DNA from 2 places in the Proteiniclasticum sp. genome. Region 2 is predicted to be linked to the other one. Evidence: a T-box and tRNA genes for the amino acid it is inferred to sense, from the RefSeq annotation. Region 2 holds a T-box; the other holds one or more tRNA genes.

The links. A T-box is a leader RNA that pairs with one kind of tRNA and senses whether it is charged. The one in region 2 lies ahead of RTX25_RS09270 (valine--tRNA ligase), so its partner is inferred to be a tRNA-Val.
Region 1: it has a tRNA-Val gene. The T-box ahead of RTX25_RS09270 (valine--tRNA ligase) is inferred to sense a tRNA for this amino acid. The anticodon was not compared.

What each region holds. Positions count from the first base shown of each region.
Region 1 is NZ_DAMBTF010000008.1:6,235-21,285, reverse strand. It holds gene RTX25_RS06055 (branched-chain amino acid aminotransferase) at 1-834, shown strand, start outside; gene RTX25_RS06050 (hypothetical protein) at 945-1,523, opposite strand; gene RTX25_RS06045 (NYN domain-containing protein) at 1,791-2,678, shown strand; tRNA gene RTX25_RS06040 (tRNA-Val) at 3,010-3,085, shown strand; gene RTX25_RS06035 (methylated-DNA--[protein]-cysteine S-methyltransferase) at 3,237-3,707, shown strand; gene RTX25_RS06030 (general stress protein) at 3,842-4,726, shown strand; gene RTX25_RS06025 (PGN_0703 family putative restriction endonuclease) at 4,919-6,232, shown strand; gene RTX25_RS06020 (hypothetical protein) at 6,261-7,139, shown strand; gene RTX25_RS06015 (radical SAM protein) at 7,304-8,209, shown strand; gene RTX25_RS06010 (hypothetical protein) at 8,245-8,475, shown strand; gene RTX25_RS06005 (cation diffusion facilitator family transporter) at 8,839-9,975, opposite strand; gene RTX25_RS06000 (substrate-binding domain-containing protein) at 10,388-11,515, shown strand; gene RTX25_RS05995 (ATP-binding cassette domain-containing protein) at 11,665-13,200, shown strand; gene RTX25_RS05990 (ABC transporter permease subunit) at 13,225-14,400, shown strand; gene mutY (A/G-specific adenine glycosylase) at 14,603-15,051, shown strand, end outside.
Region 2 is NZ_DAMBTF010000014.1:40,592-55,642, forward strand. It holds gene RTX25_RS09265 (PTS sugar transporter subunit IIA) at 1-409, opposite strand, end outside; gene RTX25_RS09270 (valine--tRNA ligase) at 562-3,198, opposite strand; T-box leader at 3,294-3,507, opposite strand; gene RTX25_RS09275 (acyl-CoA dehydratase activase-related protein) at 3,521-7,801, opposite strand; gene recX (recombination regulator RecX) at 8,042-8,677, opposite strand; gene RTX25_RS09285 (pitrilysin family protein) at 8,652-9,899, opposite strand; gene RTX25_RS09290 (class I SAM-dependent methyltransferase) at 9,917-10,645, opposite strand; gene RTX25_RS09295 (PLP-dependent aminotransferase family protein) at 10,839-12,152, shown strand; gene RTX25_RS09300 (response regulator transcription factor) at 12,177-12,860, shown strand; gene RTX25_RS09305 (HAMP domain-containing sensor histidine kinase) at 12,853-14,343, shown strand; gene ymfI (elongation factor P 5-aminopentanone reductase) at 14,412-15,051, opposite strand, start outside.

The DNA of each region.
Region 1 (15,051 bases), on a different contig from region 2:
GAGAGTGGGGATATTCAGTTCTTCAGACCTTATGAAAACATCAGAAGAATGGCTGCATCAGGTGAAAGAGTAAGTATGCCTGCTGTAGATGAAGATATGTTCATGGAAGCGCTGAGAAAGCTTGTAGAAGTGGAGAAAGAGTGGGTGCCGAAAGAAGAAGGAACTTCACTTTATATCAGACCATTCATGATCGCAACAGATGTGGGTCTTGGGGTACACGCATCAGATAACTACCTGTTCTGCATTCTTACCTGTCCGGTGGGCAGCTACTATCCGGAAGGAATCAACCCGATCAGAATCATGATCGAGGACGAAGATGTCAGAGCTGTGCGCGGCGGTACCGGATTTGCAAAATGCGGCGGTAACTATGCAGCTTCCATCAGAGCTTCAGTTAAGGCAGGCAAGAAGGGCTATTCACAGGTTCTCTGGCTTGATGGCGTAGAAAGAAAGTATATCGAAGAAGTCGGTGCGATGAACATCATGTTCAAAATCGACGGAAAGATTGTTACGCCTTCACTTAACGGTTCAGTACTTCCAGGCGTGACAAGAAAGTCAAGCATTGAACTTCTGAAATCATGGGGATACGAAGTTGAGGAAAGACTCATCAGCGTTGATGAACTTGTTGAAGCGGCTAAAGCAGGAAAGCTTGAAGAAGCATGGGGAACAGGAACAGCAGCAGTTGTAAGTCCAGTCGGCTGGCTGACCTATAAGGATGAGACCTATGAAGCCACAGGAAGTAAGATCGGTGAAGTCACACAGAAACTTTATGACGGCCTTACAGGTATTCAGTGGGGTAAGATCGAAGATACCCATGACTGGATCGTCAAATTATAGTATTGAAATAAAAGCATATAAAAAAGCCTCATGTTTCTGTAAACATGAGGCTTTCACATATAATCTCAAATCTCTGTATGATCATAATTCTGTAAAATTAAAAATTAAAATTAAATTATTGCCGGTGTCTTCAGATTTTCTGATATTTCAAGATCGATTTCTCCTGCATACATTGAAGCATAACCTTCGTAAAGCAGTTCCAGATTATCGATGCTGTAGAGATCGCTGGGAGAGATAATTTCAGGTTCTTTATCCATATCATAGATCCTACAGTTGATCAGAAGTTCTGAGACAAACTGAGAACAGAAATAGTGGTGCTTTCTTTTTAAAGGAATACCAAATTTCGCACCCACCAGTCCGATCAGATTGTAGTGATATTTATCAGCCTCATTCTGAAACTTTGCCAGTTCCTTCTTGAGGGAATCATACTGCAGCTTTGTTACTTTAACCTTATAAATCAGGCAGCGGGCTTCAGTATACTTCTGGTATACGCCTCCTTTTAAGTCTTCTTCAACAAATCCGCCCGAAAAAGGATTGTCAGGATTCGTACGACCGAAGGAATACATTTTTGTGAAGCTGTCATCGAAACTGATGGATGCGTGAACATACTTCATGTCCGAAAAGGTAGCGATGACCCTTGATAACCATGTGCCTGTTTTAGTAAAAACAAGATAGATGTAAGATTCCATTTTAGATGCCTCCTCTCTTCATGTCTATAGTCTACATTCAGATATTATAGTCCCCAATTCTTATAAATCTATGAGGATTTCTTGATTTTCTTATTTATCCATCTAAATTATATCCTAAAATATAAACTTTTTGTTAAAACGGAGATAAATATATACAAGAAAACCTTTTCTGAGCCAGATTATTTATCCGCGCAAATAAAATACTCTTAGTTATAATCGTTTTCGTGTTATGATAAAGATAATAATAACTTGACTTGGAGGAAACAAATGGTAGAGGAAAAACGATTTGCTGTATTGATCGATGCGGACAATGTCTCCGCAAAATACATAAAATACATCCTGGATGAAGTCTCCAATTATGGCGTTTCAACCTATAAAAGAATCTATGGTGACTGGACATCACCAGGCACTGCATCCTGGAAAGAGATTCTTCTTGAAAATTCAATTACACCTGTACAGCAGTACAGTTATACCGTAGGTAAGAATGCGACAGACTCAGCCATGATCATTGATGCCATGGACATCCTCTATTCGGCTAATGTTGAAGGTTTCTGCATTGTATCAAGCGACAGCGATTTTACAAAGCTCTCTTCCAGATTAAGAGAATCCGGAATGCTTGTTGTGGGAATGGGTGAAAAGAAGACCCCAAAGCCTTTCATTGCTGCCTGTAATCAGTTCAAATATCTGGATGTACTCCTTGAGTCGGATGAGAAGAATGCCCACGAGGATAATTCTGAAAAGACTGTCCGTCAGGAATCGAAAAAAGGTATACCTGAAGCAGTGCCTAACGGCAATGGGAAAAAACCTGTTAAAACCGAAAAGACAGATGATCAGAAGAGCATGACAGATATCGAAGTCATCAAGGCTACAGTGCACAAGATGATGAATGAAGTGGAAGCTCAAAGTATGAATATGGGTGAAATCGGAAACAGACTCGTGAAAAGATATCCTGACTTTGATGTCAGAAACTATGGGGACACAAAGCTTTCCAAGTTCCTTAAGAAGTTTGATTTCCTTGACTTCAATACTAAAGGTAAAGATGGTACATCCATGTGGGTTTCACTTAAGGGAGAAGGGAAAGAGGTTATAGAAGAGCCTGTACAGCCTATTCAGCCCCAAAGAAGAACCTATAGAAGAAAAGCGAAGAAGAAATAGCAAAGAGAGATCTGCCAAATGCCTGGACTTATATCCGGTCATTTGGCAGTTGACTTATACTCCTATCGGTGAAGAAGATGAGAACCTTTACTTTAGATACATCCATTTTAAGTAATCGGCTGTGGACTCTGCAGGGATGATTCTCTAAATCTGGATAGATGAGGGCTAAAGTGACGGATTCTACATAGAAGCAGACGATCGGATGCTGGAATTAAGAGAGCGTAGTCGTTTAGAAAAAACCTTCAATTTCTCACTCTAAAATTCAAAGAAACTCTGTTCATAAATGAAGTTCTTTGTTATAATGAATAGGCAGTCAAAAAACTGCACTTATGGGAGGATAACTCAGCTGGGAGAGTGCCACCTCGACAAGGTGGAAGTCGCAGGTTCGAGTCCTGTTCTTCCCACCATAAGTAATCTGAATCGGAAACGGTTCAGATTTTTTATTTTATATAGAATTATGTATTAAGGCTGAACCCGAAACTCCTCTCGCACAATATTTTTTGAAAATCAGGAGAGAATAGATTATATTGTAACTAGAAAAGAATGGAGGATAAAAAGATGAGATGGATTAATGTCATAAACACGGTGATTGGTCCCTTGACCATCATTGATACAGATAACAGTATATCGCATATTCACTTTGGGGAAGTCAAAGTAATGGGAATTGAAGAACGAAAGACAGAACTTATCGCTGAGGCGGAAAGACAGATCAATGCATTCTATAAAGGAGAAAGGGATACTTATGATCTGCCTCTGACGCTTCAAGGAACTGAATTTCAGAATAAAGTGTGGAAAGCGCTTCTTGAGATTCCCAGAGGAGAGACAAGATCCTATAAAGACATTGCAGAGGCCATCGGGAACCCCAATGCCTCAAGAGCTGTTGGGATGGCGAACAATCGTAATCCCATTCCGGTGATTGTGCCGTGTCACAGGGTAATCGGAAGGAACGGAAAACTTGTGGGTTTCGCAGGAGGTATCGACCTTAAAGAAAAGATGCTCCTGATTGAAAAAGAAATTCATAACCTATGAAGCCCAAAGAAATATGAACATCTGTCATACATGTTTCACTATCATTTCATCAAAACGTAAAAGAATGTATTCATATTAGCGCTATAGTATAAGATAACAATTATCAATATCAAATATAAAAGGAGTGTTATCTTGTGAAAAAGCTGGTTGGAACATTTAGAACAGAGGAAGAAGCTATTCTGGCAATAAATGACCTGAAAGATATGGGGCTTGATCCTCATGAAATCACAGTCGTTACCCATGATCCTTATGACTACAATTCCATCAAGGGTTATAGCGATGTCATCACACCGGGAAGTCTGCAGGTTGGAAGTGTATACCATGGTGAGGGTGTCCACAATTTCGTGAGCTCACTTTCACACTATGGCATTCCGGAAGAGAAAGCAAGAATCTATAATGAAGGATTCAGAGAAGGAAGATTTCTGGTATTCATCGGTCTTGATGAACACATCAGGAACCATATGGACAATCCGGGCAGCTACCGAGCACCTGATCTCTTCATAGACGATATTGAAACACCGGGAACCTATACCATCCTATCCGCACATAATGAAGAACCTGATACACCAGGTATGTATGTGGCAGAAGAGTATGGAAACAGACCGACAAATCCAGGTACTTATGAGGACCCTATAATCGATGATGAAATCATCACACCAGGAACCTATACTGAGGATGAAGTGATCGATCCTCCACATCATATGGTCAGAAATCCAGACGATGATGAAACCGATCCTGTATTCAATGACAGGAAGGTGGAAGATGATCTCAGAAGAGATTTAGATAGAGACATCAGAACAGACAGAAAGGATCCGTTTGATCCCGACAGGACACCTCCTGGCCATACCGATGAGGATGTCCTCTACAGGACCAAGGACAATATTCCTGTGACAGAGGATGATTTCGATCCAGTTTATAATGAAAGAGATCTGAAAGATAGAGTAGATCCGGAGAAATCAGACAGAAATAAATCGGTGGATGAAACCGATCCGTTCGATCCGGACAGACCCCTTTATTAATCTCACATATATTAATCTAACACAGGGAGAGGAGAAATCCTCTCCTTTTCTAATGGATGAAAGATACATCCTTATATTTAGTGTATTTTCTAAAAATTTATCAGACTTTTGACTTTTTTTCCGTAAATTGCGATAAAATGGATTTAAGTTGTAATGGTTTACTTGATACGATGAACAGGGGGATCGGATCCGATGGAGAAAGTACTGATGTTAAGTGAAAAAAGTGTAATGGACGACCATACCAAAATGCTTAAGGAGAAGATGATGCTCGAGCACTTCGTGACCACTTATCTGGGAAACAAGAAGATTCTCGTAATCCGTGTATCTGAAGATGAAAAGCAGATTCTGGAAGAGCTTGAAGAGATCAGCAGCAGGATGGATAGAGCTTTTCTGCTCCTTGATGGTAAAACACTGACGCCAGAAATGATCAGGGAAGTGGACAAGAGAAAGGATGAGTCTCTCCTTGTTGCGGTGAAAAATCTGAGTCAGCTGAGAAATCTGGATAAACTTGAAGAAGCGGCTGTGATCAGAGCAATCATGAATATGGCTGATCCGGGCAATCTGGAACTGGAATTCCATAAGGACAGCTCATTTATCTTCCTTGCTCAGGATAACTTTCCAGGACCGGAAATGGCATCCATCAGTCTCACCTGGGCATATGAAAGTGTATTTCTTGACTGCAGAGACTTCAGGACCAAGGTGATGAATCATCTGAAAAGCTACAAGGAGAAGTTTCTGAGACTAAGTGAAAGTGTGGAGTATAAAGGCAGAAAGTATGATCATATTCTGCCTGAGAAATATTATGAGATGAATTTCTCACCGGAAGTTTCTGAAAAACTGATCAGTTCCAAATTTCTTTCCACCATCAACTGGAACAGATTTTCCCATCATCTCAATTCATCCCAGGTCATGGCAGTGAATTTCTTCTATCCTCTGATCAAGCATCAGGAGCTGGATGTATTTCTAGGTCTCGCAGGTATCGATGATGAAATCATCTACGATGAAAAACATATCGTTTTCGATAAAAAATCGGAAAAAGAGAATACCGAAGGGCGAAGGACCTGCTTTGATCTCTATCTGAAGCTGAAATCTGGTAAGGAAGTGTACATCAAGACGAATTATACCAACGGATGCTATGGAAGAGCTGTGGATGAAGGGTATGCAGAGCGCTACAGAGAGGTCTATGAACCCATGCTTAAAGGCTCTGATCTTCTTAAAGAAGAATACAGAACGGAAGCGTTTTTTATGGACAACTACAGATTTATGAGGAGCATTGCTCATCTGGATAAAAACAGTCACCTCATTGTGATTTATCCACGAGAAAACTGGGAGATCAGGGAAAAATCTCTGAAATTCAAGGATGAGATACTCGAACCAGAATACTCTGGAAATTTTGTTCCCATAGCATGGGAAGAACTCCTGGGGCTTACCATTGAAAAAGTTAAGGACAACAATGTTGCTGTTTTCTATGACTCCTGGTTCAAAGACAAGTATTTCAGATACTGATGCCCACTGCATAAAGGAAGTGAATAAAGTGGAGAATAATGACTTCAAGTCCGTAAGAAGCTGGATGCACCGAAATGCACGACCCATTGATCTTGCCAGATGGGCATATCATTTTGAAGAGGGTTCCAAGGATCGTGTCATCGATGCACTCTCATTTTATCAGAATGAAGACGGAGGATTCGGTCATGCTCTGGAACCGGATTCATGGAATCCAGGATCAACACCGATCACCACAAACACTGCAGCCGAAATCCTGAGAGAAGTGGCTCATCAGGACAGGAAGCATCCCATGATTAAGGATATGCTTAGATATCTGGAATCCGGTCACGGCAAAAATGAGGATAAATGGCTTTTTTCCATTCCCGAGAACAATCACTATCCACATGCACCATGGTGGAGTGCAGAAGATGCGGGTACAGTCACAAAGTTCAATCCTACGGCGTCACTGCTTCGCTTTATTCTGGACTTTGGAGACTATGATTCTGACCTTTATATGATGGCACTGAACGAGATGGAAAAGATGAAAACGGAATTTTTCGAGACTCATGAACCCAGCATGCATGATCTAATCTGTCTGGAAGCCATAAGACCCTATCTGGATGAAGAAAGGCTGAATGAGCTGGAAGATGAAGAAATTGAAAAGAATCCGGAAAACTGGAAAGACTATACCTGCAGACCTTCCGCCTTCATTAAGGACCCGGATCATCCGCTCATGAAAACACAGAAAAAGCTGCTTGAAGTTGAGCTGGATCTTCTGGAAAAGACCCTTCATCCCAGCGGATACTGGGAAATCAACTGGACCTGGTCCGATTTTGAGGAAGAATTCCATATTTCAAGAAACTGGTGGAGAGCAGACCTTACTCTGAAAAATCTGCTCCTTCTGAAAGCTTTTGGCAGACTGAAATGATGAAAGATGAGTAAAGATCAGTAACTGATAAATCTTCAGATTTCAAAGATCACAGGATATCAAGGACCTTAACCGGTCCTTTTCTCATCTGCTGTTTCCATAATTTCCCGTTTGCTGTAGTATAATAATCACTGTAGATGAAACTTAAGGAGACAGTTATAAGTATGGAATATTTTAAGGAAATGGACTTCTGCACCGTCTGTCCGAGGGACTGCGGAGTCAATAGAAATAAAGGACAGATGGGGTACTGCAGAGCAGGAAGCGAGCTTCTTGTTGCAAGGGCAGCTCTTCATATGTGGGAAGAACCCTGCATATCAGGGGATAAGGGGTCAGGAACCGTATTTTTTTCAGGATGCAATATGGGGTGCGTGTTCTGTCAGAACCATGAGATTGCAAAGGGACAGGTCGGGAAGAGCATAACGGTAGAAAGACTTTCTGAAATCTTCCTGGAACTGAAGGAAAAGGGTGCGGAAAACATCAATCTGGTCACCCCAAGCCACTATGTGCCTCAAATCATAGATGCCCTCCGAAGAGCAAAGAATAAGGGAATGAATCTGCCTGTGGTGTATAACAGCAGCGGATACGAAAAGGTGGAGACCATAAAAAGCCTGGAAGGACTTGTTGATGTCTATCTTCCGGATTTCAAGTATCTTGATTCTGATGCTGCGAAAAAGTATTCAAACTGCTCTGATTATGAAGTTCATGCCAAAGCTTCATTACAGGAGATGGTCAGGCAGACCGGGCATCCTGTGTTTGATTCAAAGGGTATGATTCTAAAGGGCACAATAGTCAGGCATCTCAGTCTTCCCGGACTTCTTCATGACTCCAAAGATATCCTGACTTATCTTTGTGACACTTATGGAAGAGAAATCTTCATCAGCATCATGAATCAGTACACGCCGGTTATAAAGCTTGAAAAGTATTCCGAACTTAATCGTAAAGTGACCATGGAGGAATACGATGAACTCATTATGTTTGCCAGACTGATCGGTATCAGAAATGCCTATATACAGGAAGACGAGACACAGGATGAGAGCTTTATTCCTTCTTTTAACGGTGAAGGTGTTTAGAATAAAGAGTTAAATAGAAGTGGGGAGGAGTGAAAATGGAACTTCTGAAAAAGATGAAAAGAAAAGAACATCAGGAAATGATCTTAATCAATGCGCCCGACTCTTTCTCAGGGTATCTTTCAGAAATGAGAGAAGTCCTCTCGATAAGAGAGGGACTGGGTGAAGATCATGCGGATTTTCTTCTGGTGTTCTTCACCAGCATTGATGAGATAGAGAAACTGGCACCGGGTATTCTGGAGAATGTGACGGAGGATCCGTTAGTCTGAGCAGCTTATCCAAAGAAGTCATCCAGAAATCTGAAATCAGATATCACAAGGGATAAGGGCTGGACGGTTTTCGGTGAGTATGGCTTCGAACCGGTCAGCCAGATTTCCATCGATGACGACTGGTCCGCGCTCAGATTTAGGCTCGTAAAGAACATCAGAAACTTCAAAAGAAACGAGAAGATGATTCTGTCAGAAGAAGGCAGGAGCCGGTCCGAAAAGGAAAGCGGCGAGATCAGGTAATGTAAATGTGAAGAGCATGGAAAACTTCATCATTTCAATCAAAAGGAGAAGAACATTCGAGGGTGTTCTTCTCCTTTTTCGGGTTAAGGATTTATATACGGGTAGATGCCTTGCTATGATAACTCAGTTTTGACTGTCCTGTGTAATGAGCTTTTTCATATCGCTGACGATTTCAATTGTCGAGTGACTCACTCTCAGTTCCCAGGTCATGAACCGGATTTTATTCTTTATTTTTTCAATCTCACCCTGATCGTTTGTAGAGACAAAGATCGTAACATTCATGGCATTTTCCTCGCCGTCTATGGACCAGATATGCAGATGGGAAACAGCATGAACGTGTTCGATTTTCAGAATGTCTTTCTCCAGTCTGTTAAGGTCTACATGGGCAGGCACACCTTCGAGAAAAATATGCATGGTGGAAACGAAGAGGGGAAGAGTCTTTACAAAAATGAATATGGAAATCATGATGGATAAGATCGGATCCAGAATATACCAGTCGGTAAAACGAAGTATGATGCTTACAATGAGTACCCCAGCCCATCCAAGAAGATCTTCCAGCATATGGACATTCAGAACCTTCTCATTCTTGCTTGACCCTTTACTGAGCAGCCATGCGGCATATCCGTTAAGGACAATGGCGATGACTGAAAGAAAAAGCATTCCTTCAGCGTTGACCTTTTCAGGGTGAAAGAGTCTTGGAACGCTTCTTGTGAGAAGCAGAAGCGACCCCAGAAGGAGAACGGTAGCGGTGATCAGGGCGCCCATCAGAGAAAATCTCTGGTGACCGAAGCTGAAACGGTTGCTCGGTTCCTTCTGGGCATACTTCTGGAAAAACCAGGAGAGTCCAACGGAAACCGAATCACCGAAATCATGGATGGCGTCGGAAAGTATAGCCACACTGTTGAAAAGAAGACCAAAGACCACTTCAAAAATGGAAAAGAAAAGATTGAGGAAAAAGACGATTCTGATATTTTTTATGGACTGCTCAGGATCAGAAAAATCAGTATGGGCGTTGTGACTCTTTATTCCAGAATGCTTATCTTCACTGACATCAGAAGCTGATTTCTTAGGGAATGCAATAATCTTTTCCTGTGCCAGAATCATACTGACCTGATCCTCATCCATTTCTTCTGATAGCGTCAGTTCACTGGTATCATAATCGATGTGGACATCCTGACCATGTTTCAGGTTAGAAAGCTTAGATTCAAGTCTTTCACCGCAGTCTCTGCAGTGGACACCTTGCAGTCTGTATATTCTCATGGAGAGCACTCCTTTATTTATGTAATCGAATACAGGTTTATTCAGGCATAATGAGCGGATCATCCTGATGTCGCCATAGTGTAATCGTATCATGGCTTAACTTTATTGGAAATCATTAATAGTGAAAAATATGTATCTAAATAATGAATAATTTATCGTTTTAGGATATCAATAATGCTTTATATTTCTGAATGTATTAAACCTGTACGAACAGGATTGACAACGATTGCAGTATTGGTTAAAATTAAGTCGAAGCAAACATATTAAGGTTTGTTTAAATTATTGCAGATGAGTTGAAACAGAATAATCCTGCAGATGAGACGCTTTGAAAATTGGCTGAATTTTCAAAGTATTACCGAGGCTGTTTTATTCTGTCGATTTATCTGCAAAAAAAAAGAGAGGGGAAAAAAGAATGAAAAAAAACCGTAAACTTGTCATCTTGTCAGCACTACTTTCAGGAATGATGCTTCTATCCATCGGTTGTTCAACAGGAACTGATGACGGAGAAGAGGGAAATGGCGGAAGTGTGGACATTGGTATTGTTCTTCCCACAAAAGACGAACCTCGCTGGGTTCAGGATGAAACCAGATTCAAGGAAGCTCTTGAAGACACAGACTACTCTGTAGAAATTCTATTCAGCCAGGGATCTTCCGCAAAAGAAAAAGAAAATGTGGAATCACTTTTAACAAAGGGCATTAAAGTCCTCATCATCTGTCCACAGGACGGCGATGCAGCAGCGGCAGCAGCAGAAGCGGCAGCAGCTGAAGGCGTTAAGGTTATTTCCTATGACAGACTGATCACTGGAACAGAAGCTGTCGATTACTATGTAACATTCGACTCCATTGCTGTCGGCGCAGCTCAGGGACAGTATCTCATAGACAAAGCAACTGGCGAAGGAAACCCATTATATCTGTATGCTGGTGCAGCATCAGACAACAATGCATTCCTGTTCTTTGAAGGTGCATGGAGCGTTCTTCAGCCTAAGATCGCAGACGGCACATTTGAAATCAAGAACTCACCAGAAGCTGTTACACTACAGGATAAAGCAGAACTGACAAGAGACGAAATGTCCAAGATCATCGGTCAGATTACAACAAACTGGGATTTCAATGAAGCGAAGAACAAGGCAGAATCCCATCTGACATCTGCTTCCGCTGAAGATAAGGGTGATGTATTTATCCTTGCTCCAAATGACGGAACAGCAAGATCCATAGCAGATACATTCGGTACAGACTCTGACGTGACAAGCTTTGTTGTTACTGGACAGGACGCTGAAATGGCTTCCGTACAGTATATCATCGATGGAAAACAGTCAATGACAGTATTTAAGGATGTCAGAACACTTGTTAAGGACTCCATAGATATGGCGGTATCCGTACTTAAGGATGAAACACCAAAAACTACTGGCGCTTATGACAACAAGTCTAAAGAAGTTCCAGCTAAGCAGACAGAAGTTATTACTGTAGATCAGGAAAATGTAAAGGCAGCTCTTATTGACTCAGGTTACTATGAAGCTTCCGAATTTACAGGTCTGGAATAAATCTCGTTTGAGATAATATTTAGATGATCATTATAGTGAAAGCCTTCATGGCTTTCACTATTTATGATATGGGTGAAAATATGATGATGATTTCATCAGCTTGCAGTTCTTAAAGCTGATCAATCATGCGTTAAGAGGAGAGGGAAATTATGGAAAAAGCCCTTAAGACCGACTATATCCTGGAAATGAAAAACATCACAAAGGTCTTTCCAGGGGTTAGAGCGCTGGACGATGTGAACTTCAAAGTAAAAAGAGGTGAAATTCATTGTCTTGTGGGAGAAAACGGAGCCGGAAAATCGACTCTGATGAAAGTTCTCTCAGGAGTATGGCCACATGGCTCTTATGATGGAGATATCATTCTAAATGGGGAAATTCAGAAATTCCAGGGCATTCATGACAGTGAAAAAGCGGGAATTGCTATCATATACCAGGAACTGGCTCTCATTCCGGAACTGACTGTTTATGAGAACATCTATCTCGGCCATGAAATCAAAAAAGGCAGAACCATCGACTGGAATGAAACCATACAGAAGTCACAGGAAATGCTGAGACGTGTAAGACTCAACGTCAATCCTGAAACCAAGATCAGGGATCTCGGTGTGGGTAAACAGCAGCTCGTGGAAATTGCAAAAGCATTCAGCAAGAATGTCAATCTGATCATTCTGGATGAACCAACGGCAGCATTGAATGATGATGACTCAGCTAACCTTCTTAAACTTCTGAAGGAACTCAAGGAGGAGGGCGTAACCTCCATCATGATCTCCCATAAGCTTAAGGAAGTCATCGAGATTGCAGATACTGTTACGGTGCTTAGAGACGGTAAAACAGTCTGTTCACTTTCCAAGGAAATGGGTGAGATATCCGAACCGGTTCTCATCAGGAACATGGTCGGTCGTGCCATCGATGATATCTTCCCAAAGAGATTGGAGAAAAATATCGGAGAAGTGCTCCTTGAAGTGAAGAACCTGAATGCAGTAGATCCTGTCTCAGGGAAGAAGATTCTGAAAGATGTCAGCATTCATGCTAAAAAAGGTGAAGTCGTAGGCATCGCCGGACTCATCGGAGCTGGAAGAACAGAGCTTGCAAGGAGTATTTTCGGAAATCCCAAGGGATACAGAATGGATGGAGACATCTATCTTAACGGAAATAAGATGGACTTCAAGCACCCGAAGGATGCCATCAAAGCCGGAATCGCCTATGTCACAGAAGACCGAAAAGCCGAAGGGCTGATCCTTCTGCAGGACATCAAAAACAACATCACTTTAGCAAACCTGAAAGGTATAGCCAGTAATGGTATCGTCAATGAAAATGAAGAGATCAATATCGGGGAGCATTACAGAAAATCCCTGAATATCAAAACTCCTTCCGTTGAGCAGCTCATCAGAAATCTCTCCGGTGGAAACCAGCAGAAGGTATCCATCGGAAAATGGCTCAACACCACACCACAGGTGCTGATTCTTGATGAACCGACAAGAGGAATCGATGTCGGTGCCAAGTTCGAGATCTACACCATCATCAACAGTCTGATCAACCAGGGGATGAGCATTATTATGATTTCCTCGGAGCTTCCGGAAGTACTCGGGATGAGCGATCGTATCTACGTGGTGGCTCAAGGTAGAATCACGGGTGAACTCACCGCTGAAGAAGCGACTCAGGACAAAGTCATGGAACTTGCTACAATCTAGGAGAAGTGAAGGAGGATTAATCATATGGAACTTTTTAATGATCTCAAAACTATGCTGAGAAAGAACATCAGAGAATATGGAATGTTCATTGCTCTCTTTGCAATTATGCTCGTTTTCTCGATTTTAAGCGACGGCGTTTTCATGTCGCCAAGAAACATCAGCAACCTGATCAACTCAATGGGTTATATCGCAGTTCTTGCTGTAGGTATGACACTTGTTCTGATCATCAAGCACATTGACCTTTCAGTAGGTTATGTGGCAGGCTTCATGGGTGCAGTTGCAGCTATGCTACTGACTACCTACAAGCTTCCCGTGGCTGCAGTGCTTCCGATCATTCTTGTGATCGGTATTGCGATCGGACTTTTCAACGGTGCCCTCGTTGCAAAACTGCATATCCCGGCCTTCGTTGTATCGCTTGCAGGCATGCTGATTTTCAGAGGAGCTCTGCTTCAGGTCACCGCAAAAACAGGAACCATCATCATTCCAAATAAGACATTCAATAACATCGGTACAGGTTATATTCCGGATCCCTTTAAACTCATTCCGGGCTATCATACCCTGACCATTGTTCTTGGAGCACTGTTTATCGTGTTCTATGTATGGTCTCAGTTCAAAAACAGAAAGAACAAGCTGAAGTATAACTTTGAAGTCACACCCATCAAGATATTCTATCTGAAGATGGTTTTCATATCATTTCTGATCGGATATGTGACATGGATTCTTTCTGACTACAACGGTTTATCATGGACTGTCGTCATTGTGCTGATTGTTGTGGCAATCTACCACTTCCTGACCACAAAGACAGTACTTGGAAGGCACATCTACGCCGTGGGCGGTAATGATGAAGCAGCTACATTAAGCGGTATCGATGTCAAGAAAGTCACCATGTTTGTGTTTGCATCCATGAGTATGCTCGCAGCGCTTTCAGGCATTCTCTTCACAGCAAGACTTCAGTCCGCGACGGTAACTGCGGGTACTGGCTTTGAACTTGATGCCATCGCTTCAGCCTATGTTGGTGGCGTTTCCGCTGCAGGAGGAGTAGGTAAAATAACCGGATCCATTATCGGAGCTCTGGTTATGGCATCCCTTACAAGTGGTATGAATCTTCTTAATGTAGGTGCATCCTATCAGTATATGATCAGAGGCGCGATCCTTATCCTTGCAGTCATCTTCGACGTACAGACAAGAAAGAAGAAGTAGCAGCAAAAAATTAAAGAAGCGATTCTGAAATCGTGACCCGGACATCCACAAGCTGGCTGATCTTGGGTCACTTTTTGTTTACCGGCTGATTAAAAGAAATGGTCTTTAGTTAATTTTCGTGATGAGGTATGATGAAGAGAAGAAACATAAATGTGATGGATTAAGATTTAGAACATACTGATTAGAGTGAGCAGGAGTACAGATGAAGAAGATTGACAGCATCTATAAAAAGATTGATGAAGACTATGAACGTAAACGGGACTTTCAGGAAGAGATACTTTCCTGGTATCATGAACACAGAAGAACCATGCCTTGGAGAGAGGAGCCTCTGCCATACTATATCTGGATTTCGGAAATCATGCTTCAGCAGACCCGTGTGGATACGGTGATTCCTTATTTTCACCGATTCATTGAAAAATATCCGGATATCCGGTCTCTTGCGGAATCCGATATGGATGAGCTCCTGAAATACTGGGAAGGTCTTGGATATTATCAGAGGGTTAGAAATCTTCGCTTCACAGCCATAGACCTTATGGAGAATCATGGTGGAAGGCTTCCAGGAACCTATGATGAGCTGGTGAAGCTTAAAGGAATCGGAGCCTATACAGCAGGCGCAATCGCCTCAGAAGCATTCGGAGAGAAGGTTTCTGC
Region 2 (15,051 bases):
CACTATCTATTCTTTTCAGGTTTTCCTTGACCTTTTCATCCATGAGATTTTCCGCAAGGATCGAAATCATTTTGAGATGTGTCGCCCCCTCTGCTTCATCAGGTACTGCTATGAGAAAAATGAATGTGACAGGATTTCCATCCATGGCACCCCATTCAAGTGGACTCTGGCATTTTGCCGCAACCAGTGAAGGATGAATTACAGCATCCGTTTTGCCGTGAGGAATTGCAAAACCTTCTCCGAATCCGGTCGTATACTCATCCTCCCTACGCATCACTTCCTCATAGAACGTTTCTATGGAAGTAATTCGATTATTCTCATAAAGGAGAGCAGACAGAACTTTTATGGTTTCTTCTTTGGATGACGTTTCAAGAGAGATGACGGTAAGATCCTTTGTAAATATTTCCATCTAAAATCTCCTTATCTGCTGATTATTAATATTTTATCCTATAAGTGTTTCTCGAGGCATGAATGAACTGTGAATAGAGAGTAATATTTTTTATATAAGCAAAAAACCATGAATATCTAAAAAAGATATCCATGGTTTATGATTATGACTGACTATTTCAAAGTCTGAATTCTTTCGTCTACAGCATCAAGCATAGCCTGATATTTGGCGGCTTTTGCTTTCTCTTCCTGGATGACTTCTTCCTTGGCGTTGGCCAGGAATTTCTCATTTCCAAGTTTTTTGTTTACACGTTCGATTTCAGATTCCAGTTTTGTCTTTTCTTTGCCGAGCCTTTCCAGTTCCTTGTCTCTGTCGATGAGATCAAGAAGCGGAATGTAGATTCTAGCCGTAGATGTCACCAGTGAGACATTGTTTTCATCGGTATTGTCTTCCTTAAGAATCACAACATCCTCCGCATAGGCGAGCTTTATGAGGTAATCTTCTGAAGAGACAAAGGCTTCTTCTTTTCCTTCATTGGGAAGGATATAGAGTGTGGACTTTCTCTTGTTCGGCACATTCATTTCCTGTCTGAGATTTCTTATGCTCTTGATGGCTTCGATAACGCCACTCATGGTGTCTTCAATCTTTGCATCGATATTTTCTTTTTCCGCTACTGGCCATGATGCTGTCATGATGGTTTCTTCATCATTCAGGAAGGTGTAGATTTCTTCTGTGATGAACGGCATAGTGGGATGCAGCAGCTTGAGTGATTTGATGAGCACTTCTCGGATCACACGATAACTGATGCCTTTTTCTTCATCTGTACCATTATAGAATACTGGTTTGATGAGCTCGATGTACCAGTCGCAGAGTTCATTCCAGATAAAGTCGTAAACCTTAGCCAGTGCAATACCCAGTTCAAACTTCTCGAAGTTTTCTGTAACCTCTTCAATGAGATTATTTAACTTGGAAAGAATCCATCTGTCAGCCAGAGAGAAGTTTCTGCTGTCTTTATACTCTTCGATGACCTGATCATCGATGTTCATGAGTACGAAACGGGAAGCATTCCAAAGCTTGTTCGCGAAATTTCTGGACGCTTCCACTCTTTCGGGGTAGAACCTGATGTCGCTTCCAGGAGCATTTCCTGTGATGAGCATGAATCTTAAGGCATCTGCACCGTAAATGTCTATGGTTTCCAGAGGATCCACACCGTTACCAAGGGATTTGCTCATCTTTCGGCCTTGTGCATCTCTTACGATACCATGGATGAATACTGTATCAAACGGTATCTCGCCCATGTTGTAGAGTCCGGAGAACATCATTCTCATAACCCAGAACGGTATGATATCATATCCGGTTACAAGAGTTGATGTAGGATAGAAGTACTTGAGGTCTTCAGTTTCATTTGGCCATCCCAGAGTGGAAAACGGCCATAATGCTGAGCTGAACCATGTATCCAGCACATCTTCCTCTTCTCTCAGATTCGTACTACCGCACTTTGTACAGCTGTGTGGCGTATCATTGGATACGATGACCTCCTGACAGTCGTCACAGTACCATACAGGTATTCTATGACCCCACCAGAGCTGCCTTGATATGCACCAGTCCTGAATATTCTCCAGCCAGTGGAAATAGGTTTTCTCAAATCTTTCTGGCACGAAATTTGTTTTTCCGCTCCGTACTGCATCGATAGCCGGTCCTGCAAGAGGTTTCATTTCCACGTACCACTGCCTTGAGATAATCGGCTCAATAACTGTTCCGCATCGGTCATGGGTATTGACATTGTGGGTATGAGGCTCGATTTTCTCCAGCAGACCCAGTTTTTCCATGTCGCTGACAATCGCTTTTCTAGCCTCATATCTGTCCATTCCCTGATACTTTCCACCGAACTCATTGATGATACCTTTATCGTCCAGGACGCGTATCGCTTCCAGATGGTGTCTTTCACCTACATGGAAATCGTTGGGGTCATGGGCAGGTGTGATCTTTACACAGCCTGTACCGAATTCGCGGTCCACATAATCGTCTGCAACGATAGGAATAACACGATCCATAAGCGGAAGATCAAGGGTCTTTCCGACCAGGTGCCTGAATCTTTCATCCTCAGGATGTACAGCAACAGCAGTATCTCCAAGCATGGTTTCCGGTCTCGTTGTCGCGATGACAAGATAGCCTGAACCGTCACTCAAAGGATATCTGAAATGCCAGAAATTTCCGTTATGTTCGACGTACTCAATTTCCGCATCGGAGAGTGCAGTCTCACATTTCGGACACCAGTTGGTGATTCTGTTTCCACGATAGATCAGCCCGTCATGATAAAGCTTGACGAAAACTTCTCTTACCGCACGACTCAGATTTTCATCCATGGTAAACGCTTCTCTTGTGAAGTCACAGGAAGAACCCATTTTTTTGATCTGGTCTCTGATCTTTTCACGATATTCTTCGGACCACTCATAGACTTTTTCAAGGAATGCTTCTCTGCCCATCTCTTTCTTGACCAGTCCCTGCTTCAGCAGTTCATTTTCTACTCTGACTTCTGTTGCTATGGAAGCATGATCTTCCCCGGGAAGCCATAGTGCCTCGTACCCCTGCATTCTTTTGAATCTTATGAGCATATCCTGAAGTGTAAGATCTAGGGCATGACCCATGTGGAGCTTTCCAGTGATGTTTGGTGGGGGCATGACGATGGTGTATGGTTTCTTGTCCTTATCCACCTTCGGGGTGAAATAGCCCTTATTTAACCAGTTTTCGTAGATTCTTTTTTCGAAATCCTTCGGACTGTAAGTTGTTTCCAGATTTTTCTTTTCCATGATTTTTCCTCCTTATGGATCAATGTACATATTTAAAGTATCAGAAAGACAGGATCAGCCTTTGAATCAGAGAAATAAAAAAAGAGCCTTCATCCTAAAAGGACGAAGACTCGCGGTACCACCTTTATTCCCACATACATGGGCTCTCATCATTTAACGATTTGGATAAACCGTCCAGACTTACTATCAGTTCAGCCTGGAAGCTCAAAAGCTACCTTCTCCATGGATCTTAGTGAGAAAACCTTACAGCCGACGGGTTCTCTTCTCTTACACTTCCTCATGGATACTCCTCTTTTTCAGCGCCTTTTCAAATATATTTCTATTATATCTGTCTATTCATGATTGTCAAGGTATTTTCCTTTGCAGAAAGATCCTGATTTTTCTCGAGGTTTCTGAATGCGATGGAAATCATCAGTTTGATTCTGTTCAGCTGATTGACTTCACTTGCACCAGGATCATAGTCGATGGCAGTGATATTGACATTCTTGTTGTCTTCACGGAGTTTCTTGATCACACCTTTACCGGTGATATGATTCGGCAGGCAGGCAAAAGGCTGCATACAGATGATGTTTTCCACACCCTCTTCAATAAGCTCCAGCATTTCTCCTGTAAGGAACCATCCTTCTCCGGTCTGATTTCCCAGCTGAACCACATCTTTTGTGATTTCTGCAAGGTGCTCGATTCTTGAAGGCGGCTGAAATCTCTTTGATTTTGAAAGAGCATCTCGCATGACTTTTCTGTGCATTTCGATGACTTCGATGACTGCCTTACTGCTTAGTGCCTGCTTGAGTCCCCCACTGGAATACTCTCTTTTAGCCACATTATTATAGGCACAATATAGAAGGAAGTCGGTCAGATCAGGCATAACCGCTTCACACCCGTTTTCCTCGATGACACTGACAACAGAATTGTTGGCTGTGGGGTGGAACTTCACGAGAATCTCTCCGACCAGCCCGATTTTCGGTTTTTCCACTTCTCTTATTTCAAGTTCATCAAATCGCTTGACAATGAGTCTCATATTTTCATTGAAAGTCTTCACATTCGGATGTTCCATATCCCTGATGATCTTCTCACTGAGTGATTCATATAATTCGTTGGCAGAGCCTTTGATGGCTTCGTATGGCCTTACCCGGTAAAGAACCCTCATAAGAAGGTCACCGTAGATGATCGCCTGAAGGGCGCTGCTCAAGGTCTTAAGATCAAGCTGCATACCTGGATGCTTTTCAAATCCCTGAACAGACAGCGGAACAACCGGAACCTGTGAGAATCCTGATTCTTTCAGCGCTTTTCTCAGGAAGCCCACATAATTTGTCGCTCTGCAGCCGCCTCCGGTCTGAGTAATGAGGCATGATGTACTTTCGGGATCATATTCCCCGCTTTTCAGTGCTTTGATGACCTGACCGACTACAAGGATCGATGGATAGCAGGCATCGTTGTTGACGTATTTCAGACCTTCGTCAACCGCTTTAAAGTCTGTGTCCGGTAAAATCACTACATGATAACCGGAGTATCTTAGTGCAGCTTCCAGGAACCTGAAATGGATCGGTGACATCTGTGGGCATAGAAGAGTGTGGGTTTTCTTCATTTCTTTTGTGAATATCGGTCTCGTATATTCTATCGGTGTTTCTCTGATCACGATATTATGACGTGCCCTTTCTTCCATGGTGGCTTTAAGTGAACGCACACGGATTCTTGCTGCACCGAGATTGTTTCCTTCATCTATCTTTAAAAGTGTAAAGATCTTGTTTTTAGAGCGCAGTATTTCCTCGACCTGATCTGAGGTTACAGCATCCAGGCCGCAGCCGAAACTGTTCAGCTGAACAAGCTCAAGATTATCCTTTGTTGCAACGAAAGCCGCTGCCCGGTAAAGCCTGTTGTGGTAGGTCCACTGATCGATGACACGAAGCGGTCTTTCCACGATACCCAGATGAGCGACTGAATCCTCTGTGAGAACAGCCATGCCATATTCAGTAATGAGATTCGGGATGCCGTGATGGATTTCAGGATCGATGTGATATGGCCTTCCTGCAAGAACAATCCCTTTTCTACCGGTCATCTCAAGATATTTAAGTGTTTCTTCGCCCTTGGCGCGGATATCCGCCTTATATCTGTCTGCTTCCGCAAAGGCAGCCTCAACAGCATACTTCACCTCAGCGAAGGACACCTTCCAGTGTCTGCTCATCACCTCATAAAGTTTTTTATGAAGGTTCTTCCGGTCGAATATATTCAGAAAAGGATTGACGAATCTGACTTTATTCAGATGAAGGACATCCATATTGTTTTTGATGACTTCAGGATATGAGGTGACCACAGGACAGTTATAGTGATTGTTGGCATTTGGGTCTTCTTTTTCCTCATAAGGAATGCAGGGATAGAAGATCATATCCACTTCCTTTGAGGCCAGGTACTCGATATGTCCGTGCACGAGTTTTCCTGGATAACAGACCGATTCTGAGGGGATGCTGTTCATTCCCTTCTCATAAAGGTTCTTGGACGATCTTGGTGACAAGAGGACTTTAAAGTCAAGCTGATTGAAGAATGTGAACCAGAAAGGATAATTCTCAAATTGGTTCAGCACCCTTGGAATTCCGATTGTCCCACGGCATTTCTCTTCAGTGACTGTATTTTTATATTGGAATGTTCTCTTGTATTTATAGTCATAAAGGTTTGGAATCACTTCTTTTCTGGTCAGCTTCAGTGGTCTTTCACAACGGTTTCCTGTGATGTACTCCTCTGCACCATCCTTGAAGATATTGATGGTCAGTGGGCAGTTATTGGTACAGAGACTGCACCTTCTCATCTCGGTTTTTGGTGTGAGCGTTCTGATCATCTCAAGAGAAAGAAGTGAAGACTTCTGACCTTCATATCTGTCCCTTGCAATCTTTGCCGCGCCAAAAGCACCCATAAGTCCAGCGATGTCCGGTCTAACAGCCTCTCTTTCCGAGATCAGCTCAAAGGCACGAAGTACGCTGTCATTATAGAAGGTTCCCCCCTGAACGATGATCTTCTTCCCCATTTCCTTGGGGTCTCTTATCTTGATGACCTTGAAAAGTGCATTTTTGATGACTGAATAGGACAGCCCCGAGCTGATTTCTGCAAGCGAAGCGCCCTCTTTCTGGGCCTGTTTTACTCTTGAATTCATAAATACTGTACATCTTGAACCGAGATCAACCGGCTGTCTTGCTGATACTGCGGCTTCTGCAAACTGCTTCACACCATAACCCAGCGATTCGGCAAAACTTTCGATGAAAGAACCGCAACCCGATGAGCAGGCTTCATTAAGCATAATGGAATCGATGGCTCCATCTTTGATTCTCAGACATTTCATGTCCTGCCCGCCGATATCCAGAATAAAATCAACACCCTCCAGAAAGTAGTTAGCCGCTTCGTAGTGCGCAATGGTTTCAATCTCTCCGATGTCTATCCCCAAAGCAGCCTGAATCAGCCCTTCACCATAACCTGTAACGGTGCTTTGTGCGATTTCCACTCCTTCTGGAAGCCTCTCCAGAAGTTCACTGAGTATTTTTGTGATGAGTTTAAGCGGTTCACCCTGATTGCTTCCGTAATAGGAATACAGGATATTGAGATCCTCATCCACAAGTACGATTTTAGATGTCGTGGATCCAGAATCGATGCCGAGATATGCTCTACCTTTGTAATCTTCCAGAGACCCTCTAGGTGCCACAGCTTTACTGTGTCTGTCCTTAAACTCATGATAATCGTCATCAGTGGCGAATAAAGGATCGAGTCTGTTGACTTCTCTGCTGAATACATCCTTCAGTCGTCCTGCTCTGTTCATAAGCACTTCCAGCTGATGAGGGTAGTTTTCATAGGATGATAAAGCTGCACCCATGGCTACATATAGCTCTGCGTGGTCAGGGACGATGATTTCATCTTCTGTCAGTTCAAGTGTTTCGATGAATCTTCTTCTTAATTCAGGAAGAAAATGAAGGGGACCACCAAGGAATCCGATCTTACCCTTGATGGGTCTTCCACAGGCAAGTCCTGATATGGTCTGATTGACCACAGCCTGAAAAATCGATGCGCTGATGTCCTCTTTTTTTGCGCCTTCATTGATGAGAGGCTGTATATCTGTTTTTGCAAAAACACCGCACCTTGCAGCTATGGGATAGATGTACTGAGCGTCCTGTGCCAGCTTATTCAGTCCAGTAGCGTCGGTTTTGAGAAGCGAAGCCATCTGGTCGATGAAAGCTCCGGTTCCTCCGGCACATGTTCCGTTCATTCTCTGTTCGATGGAGCCATCAAAATAAGTGATTTTTGCGTCTTCTCCACCAAGCTCAATAGCCACTTCAGTTTCAGGGATATATGCTTCCACAGCTTTGGTTGAAGCGATCACTTCCTGTATGAACTGAATGTCAAGCCATGACGAAACAGAGAGACCTCCAGAGCCTGTTACGGCTACATGGATCTCCCGGTTTCCGAAAGTATCATGAATCTTCTCCATGACACTGACAACAGTGCTGCGAATATCAGAAAAGTGACGTTCATAAGTACTGTAGATGATTTTTCTGTTTTTATCGATAATTACTGCTTTTACTGTAGTAGATCCCACATCGAGACCCAAATAGATTTTGTCCAGCATATCTCTTTTCTCCCATCTTGACTATTGCATATTAACAATATACAAACAATTATATCATTTGATTTTTTTAAATAAAGGGACGTAATAAATATTTTAAACGCAAACAGACAATATTACGTTAAATGTTTGTTAATTTATATCATAGTCCAAGTTCTGACGGATTACCATTTTCGTGAATATATTTTAGATATTATTAAGAAGATGATGACGTGATTTTTCAAAAACCACGTCATCATCTTCTTATTCATCACTTTCCATTATTTTTCTCAGTGTGGAACTGATGAGATCGTACTCAAAACCCTTTCCTGCCAGGAATGTATAAAGCTTATTTTTAAGCTTGTACTCATCCTGCTCTCTCTTTTTCAGCTGATCGTATTTCTTCTGCGCAATCTTCAGACAGGCATCTTCTTCAACACTGGAAGTGGATACGGACTCCATTGCCAGTTCTATGTTTTCCTTGCTGATTCCTTTTGCCTGAAGTTCAAATCTGGCTTTTTTGATGCCTCTTGATCTCAGCTTTTCTTTCAGGAATGTCTGGGCATATTTTAAATCATCAAGCAGTCTGTATTCATGAAGAAATGCGATGACTCTCTCTATGGTTTCTTCAGAATACTCTTTGTCCCTAAGCTTATCTTCCACCTGCTTCACGGTTTTGATGCTTAGTTCAATATGTCTCAGTGCAACATCTTTTGCCTTGATGTATTCATCTTCCTTTGCAAGTTCCAAAAGAAGCTCCGGATCCACTTTGTCCCCTTTCTTCAAAGACTTTTTATAGACCAGCTCCTTATGACAGGAAAGAAGAAATTCATCATCGGCAAAAATACTCACTCTGTCCGGATTCTTTTTATTTTCACTGATCTGGGTGATCGTCTTCATCGCTTACCCCCCTTAACCGGTATATGGTCGGACCCGTAAAAACTTTACGGCTGACAGAAATGATGTCATCCAGTGTGACCTCGTTCAGCTTTTCGATATCTTTTTCAAACATTGCAGGTTTTTCATGATTCAGCATCTCATCCAGGATGAAGGCGGATAGGTCATGGATATTGTCCAGAGTGCCGAAGATACTTGTTTTCAGGACTTTCTTCATGATGACCAGATCATCGGTCCGGAAATACTTGCCTTCTTTCACTTCATTAAGGATGCCGAGAATCACATCTTCCGCTTCATCAAGGCTCTCATCGGGAACCTGAGTATAGATGAGGAAATTCTGGATGTTCTCCGTGAGATCCAGATCGGAATAGATATCATAGGCCAGTCCTCTGTTTTCTCTCAGCTCCCGAAAGAGTATGGAGTTTCCGCTCACACCAAGCTTATAATTGAGAATCCTCAGAGGAAGCTTCTCTTTTTCGGTCATACTGAAGGTGTAGAGAATACCCAGTGAAGACTGTTCCATGTCTTTATAAGAGGTGTGCTTTCCCGGGATGTTCTTTTCAAATACGAGTTCAATCGGTTTATCAGTCTCTTTCTTCCATGTCCCGAATACCTTGTCCACTTTCTGTATCGCTTCATCATGTTCCAGATCACTTACAAGGACAAGAATGGTATGGTTTGGAAGATAATATTTCCTATGAAAATCTCGAAGCATATCAGACGTAAAGCAGGCTATGGTTTTTTCATTCCCAATCACGTCATATTTCAGCGGACTGCTGGCATAAGCATTGAAATAGAGATTCTTATGAGTGATTTCTTCTGCATCATCCAGTGAGGCTCTTAATTCAGACAGGATGACGCCCTTTTCTTTTTCAAGGTCGTCACCTGAAAATTTGGGGAAGATCAACATATCACGAAGAATACTCATGCCGTTATCCAGTTCTTCAGTCAGAGCGGATATCGAAAAGACGGTGGAAATATAATCCGTATAGGCATTGAAGTCTCCACCCAGTCGTTCAATTCTGTTATTGAGGGATACGTTGTCATCGAAATCTGTACCCTTAAAAAGCATATGCTCGATAAAATGGCAGATTCCCTTTTCTTTCTGGGATTCTGCCAGTGAACCGACTTTTACGGCCAGATTCAGCGAAAAAAGTTCACCGGGCTTTTTCACTGTGACCAGAGATATTCCATTATTCAGTAAGGTCTGTTTAAAATCTATCATGTCAGTCTCCACTTTAATCAGATATTTTTCTTGGCTTTTATAATGAGCGGAACGGAATTCTCTGTGAAAGGCTCTTTTTTGAAATTGCCATAGACAGAGATTTCTTTGTAACCCACATTCTCCAGTTCTTTCATCAGATCATTCTTGCGTATGGGCAGAAGATAGACAGAAGATTCTTTTGATTCGCTCAGCACATTCAGTCTTGAGGCAAATTCAATTGTACTGGAGGAAACATCATAATTGTAGTTCCGCTCGAAGGTTATTCCTTTACCTGGAATTTCTATGGTCGGCAGGTGATCAATTCCCATATCCAGTATTCGATCATAACTTATGATCTGTATGATCAGATCTCCCTCGTCATTCAAGAGGTCATAAGCATCGCTGAGAAATGACCTCACCTCGTCCATGGATTTTAGATGGACAAGTGAGTTTCCGATGATGTAGATCCTTCTCAGATCGCCTTCACTGACAAGGTCGATGTTCAGCATATTCGATACGACAAAATCACCTGTTACACCCTCATCCTGAGCTTTTGCAACAGCCTTTTCAATCATGGTTTCTTCAAGATCCAGACCGCATGCAAGAACGCCCTCTTTCTGTAATGGTATGGTATAGGTACCTGTACCGCAGGCAACATCCAGAACTTTATCTCCAGGTTTCAGGTCTTCGCGTATAAATTCGTAGACTTCACTGCTCATGGGGAAAACGTCATCGTAGTGTTTGACGAGCATTTCATAAAATTTCAATGAGAATCGTGCTCCTTCCTTTATATGACTGTATGTCACAATAGTGACATACTTTGAATCTATAATTCAATATATCCTAATATAACACATAATTGTACTGAATGGATAACAACATCACCGAACACCTGTGGAAATACAACCGCTAATGATGCTATAATAGGAGAAAACTGATATGGTACAAAAGGTGATGAAGATGAATTATAAATACACAGAGATCATGGATTACTTAAGAACGGAAATCGACAAAGATGTCTACAAAGACAAACTGCCTTCCATACGTGGACTTGCCATAAAATTCGGCTGTTCCAATTCAACTGTGATTAAAGCGTATAATGAGCTTGAATCGCTGTCGCTGGTCTTTTCTGCACCTAAAAGCGGATACTACATTAATCACAATAAAAGGCGTGGAACAAATGACTACGATTTCTATTCCGGGGTGCCCAACAACAGAAATCTCCCTCTTGAGTCACTGGTAAAAGTACAGAGCCAGATTCTTGACGAAAAGAACAGAAGTCTTCTGAATTACAGCTATCCCATGGGATATAACCTTTTAAGGGAACATATGCTTATGGATCTCCACAACCCCGACATTCCGCTTGAATCTGTGCTCATTACAGAAGGTGCCCAGGGTGCAATCGATCTCCTTCTGGGAACAGACCTTCTGGAGAAGAAGGTTCTCGTTGAAGACCCTACCTATAATATACTCCTCTCCTACCTTGAGATTAAAAAAGTGGAGTATGATACCGTAAATCGTGACAGAACCGGTATCGATATGGAAGCTTTTGAATCAAAGGCGAAAAGCGGTGAATTCCAGTTTTTTTACACCATGAGCAGAAATCAGAATCCACTCGGAACTGATCTCAAAGAAGAGGATATGGAAAAAATCATAAACCTCTCCAGAGAGTATGATTTCTATATCATTGAAGATGACTACCTTCTGGAACTCTCCAAAGGACCTACCTTCTTTTCGCTTGCCCCAGAGCGCACCGTATACATCCGAAGTTTCAGTAAGACGGTTGGCCCCACTTTTCGTACAGCGTGTGTGGTCGCACCTGTAGATATCGCTAAAAAACTCTCCTACAATATCACCTATCTCAACGGAGGTGCTCCGCTTCTTAATCAGGCGATTCTCCTCAAGTATCTGAAATCGGATTATTATATGAAGGATATGGCGAATCTCAGAGATAAGGTGAAGCAGAACATCATGATTTTCAAAAATGCAATGCAGGGATTCCCCTTCCCTTACCATCTCCCTGAAACCGGTTTTTTCGCGAGTCTATATTTTCCTAAGGATTTCAAGTTGAAAACCTTACTGGAAGGCCTTCAGGTGCAAGGATTCCGATTTAGAGACATCACGGGATTTACCAGACAGGAAGACAAGAAAGTGATCCGTATCAGCCTCACCCGCGTCGAACCCAATGCAATGAATACAGCTGTCAGAGAGCTGGTTAAAGAAGTCCTTCTCATGAAGGGCGATAAAGATGACAAGAACAGGATCTATATCTGATCAGTAATATATGAAGGTGAAAATATGGAAAAGAAAATCCTTATCGTTGAAGATGAAAAAAGACTGAGAGATCTGCTTAGAGATTATCTCGTAAGAGAAAATCATCAGGTTCATCTTGCCACAAATGGCGAAGAAGGACTGGAGATGGCGCTTAAGACCGATTATGATCTGATCCTTCTGGATGTCATGATGCCTTTTATGGATGGATTTGATATGCTCAAGCATTTACGAAAAGTGAAGGATACCCGCGTTTTTTTCATCACTGCAAAGACTATGGACGAAGATCTGATCGAAGCCTATAAGATCGGAGCAGATGATTTCATCGCCAAGCCGTTTTCTCCAAAGGTACTGGTTATGAAAATCAATAATCTCTTCGCACGTCTTGAACACTCAGATGATGATTCAAAGGATAAAATCTATGGAAGACTGAAGATCAGCGAAAAAGCTCAGAGGGTATTTGTCGATGATCACGAAATCTCCTTAAGCAAAAAGGAGTTTGAACTGATACTTCTATTCTCTTCCCATGAGGATATCGTTCTTTCCAGGGATACGATCATCGAACGGATATGGGGATATGACTATGAAGGTGATCTCCGGACAATTGATACAAGCATCAAAAGACTGCGGGAAAAACTGGGCGATGTGAACAGCTATATCGAAACGGTAAGAGGCTACGGGTATCGGTTCAAGGTGAAAGATCATGTTTAAGTCCATCTCAAATAAGCTCACATTCATCATTATTGTTCTGGTTTCCCTTCTCCTTCTCGGTTCTATGCTCTTTATGTCCTATTCGTTTGAAAGCTACTACACAAGGACGAAGAAAACAGCACTTGCAGAGAATCTAGAATCATTCAGGAACAGAAGCATTACAGCAAATGATACTCTGATTGAATCCATAAATGATTTCGAAACCAGAAATAACACCCGATTATTCATATTCGGACAAAATGGTGCACTGCAGTACATGGCTTATGGCGGTTCAAAGATAGACGGTGACTACATCGAAATCATCAACCGTTTTTTTGGAGACATGATCAGAGATTCCTCTCTTTCTGAAAGGCTGCTCTCGCAGCAGGCCATCATCAGTCGTGAATACGAAAGACAGGATGGCAGTATGAACTATTTCCTTACGGCCAGTTCGATTCGTCTCCAGGGAAGTGACTCGTTTGCCATCTCCATCAGTTCCATGGTACCCATCAATGAATCCGCAAGAACCATCAAGAACTTCTTTGTTTATGTTTTTATGGGCGGATTTGCAGTTGTGGTGATACTTGCATTCCTCATATCCAATACGGTGACAAAGCCCATCAGAAAGCTGACAGCATCCTCCAAGGAGCTTGCTCATCTGAACTTTGATATTCCCATCGATATGACACAGAAAGATGAAATCGGAGAACTTGCAGAGAGTCTGTCTACACTGTCCATGAACCTCAAATCTGCTCTTGGCGAGCTAAGTGAAAAGAACAAACTTCTTGAAGAAGATATCAGGAAAAGCCAGAAACTTGAGCATCAGAGAAAAGACTTCATCAGAGATATTTCTCATGAACTCAAGACGCCCATCACACTGATTCAGGGATATACGGAAGGACTGATTGATGGGATCGGCGAAGACAATAAAGAAGAGTATCTTTCAATCATTCTGGATGAAACAAGAAATATGGAAAAACTGGTCAAGGATATGATTGAGCTTTCCTATACCGAGTCCCAGGCTTTTGCTCTGAACTGTGCAAAATTTAATCTCAGCAGTGCTCTGGTGGACAGTGTTACACCTTTTCTGGATTATGACAGCAGAAATCTGAAGTTCAATTTCAATATCGAAAAGCAGTTCTTCATCATCGGAGACCGTATAAAGCTCAGCACGGTATTCAGAAACATTTTCAAGAATGCCATTACCTATACGGTAAAAAACGAAGAATCCCGGATTGATATCGGGCTATATGAGGAAAAAGGTGAACTGATCCTGAAGATTTTGAATTCTCCTGCCCATATCGATGAAGAGGAAATCGGCGACATATGGATTCAATTCTACAAGAAGGATAAATCCAGGCAGAGAACCGAAGGAAGCTCAGGTCTAGGCCTTTCCATCATCAAAAATATTCTGGACAAACACCAGTATCAGTATTCGCTCAGGAATGAACAGAACGGTGTGGCTTTCACCATAAAGTTTACAGATTATGATGTCAATCCGTGATGGATCCTGAATAAGACAAAAACATCTCTCATAAGCTCAAATTGGGCTTCAGAGAGATGTTTCTTCGTTTATAGTGTAAATCCACCATCTATGGTCAGAACCTGTCCTGTGATGTATCTGCCCTTTTCCAGAAGGAATACGATGAGATCTGCAATCTCATCTGGCTGAGCCAGTCTCCCGAATGGGATGTTTTCGATGAAATCTTTTTTCTCATCTGGAGACAGATTGGAAAGAAGTTTTGTATCCACTCCTCCTGGTGCGATGGCGTTTACCCTTATGTTCATATGTGACAGTTCGGATGCCAGGCTTTTTGTAAACTGCTCCATAGCTCCTTTAGTCATGGCATACGCCACTTCCATTGATGCGGGATGTGAACCCCAGATGGAAGAAATACCGAGTATACTGCCTTTTCCGTTTTCAATCATGGCAGGAATAATCTTCCTGCTGATATAATATAGGGGTTTTACATTGATATTCAGAAGATCCTCAAACTGTTTCTCGGGCATTTCATGAAAGAGATTCCGGTATGAGATTCCGGCACCATGGATAAGCACTTCAAAATGGGAGAAGTCTTTCATGATCTGGTCAAGCTGCTCCTCATAACCTTGAGGACATGAGAAATCCATACTGTAGATCTTTACCCGAGTGATGGCGGACAGTTCTGCAGATAAATCTTCAGCTCCTTTAGTGTTGCTTCCGTACACCAAA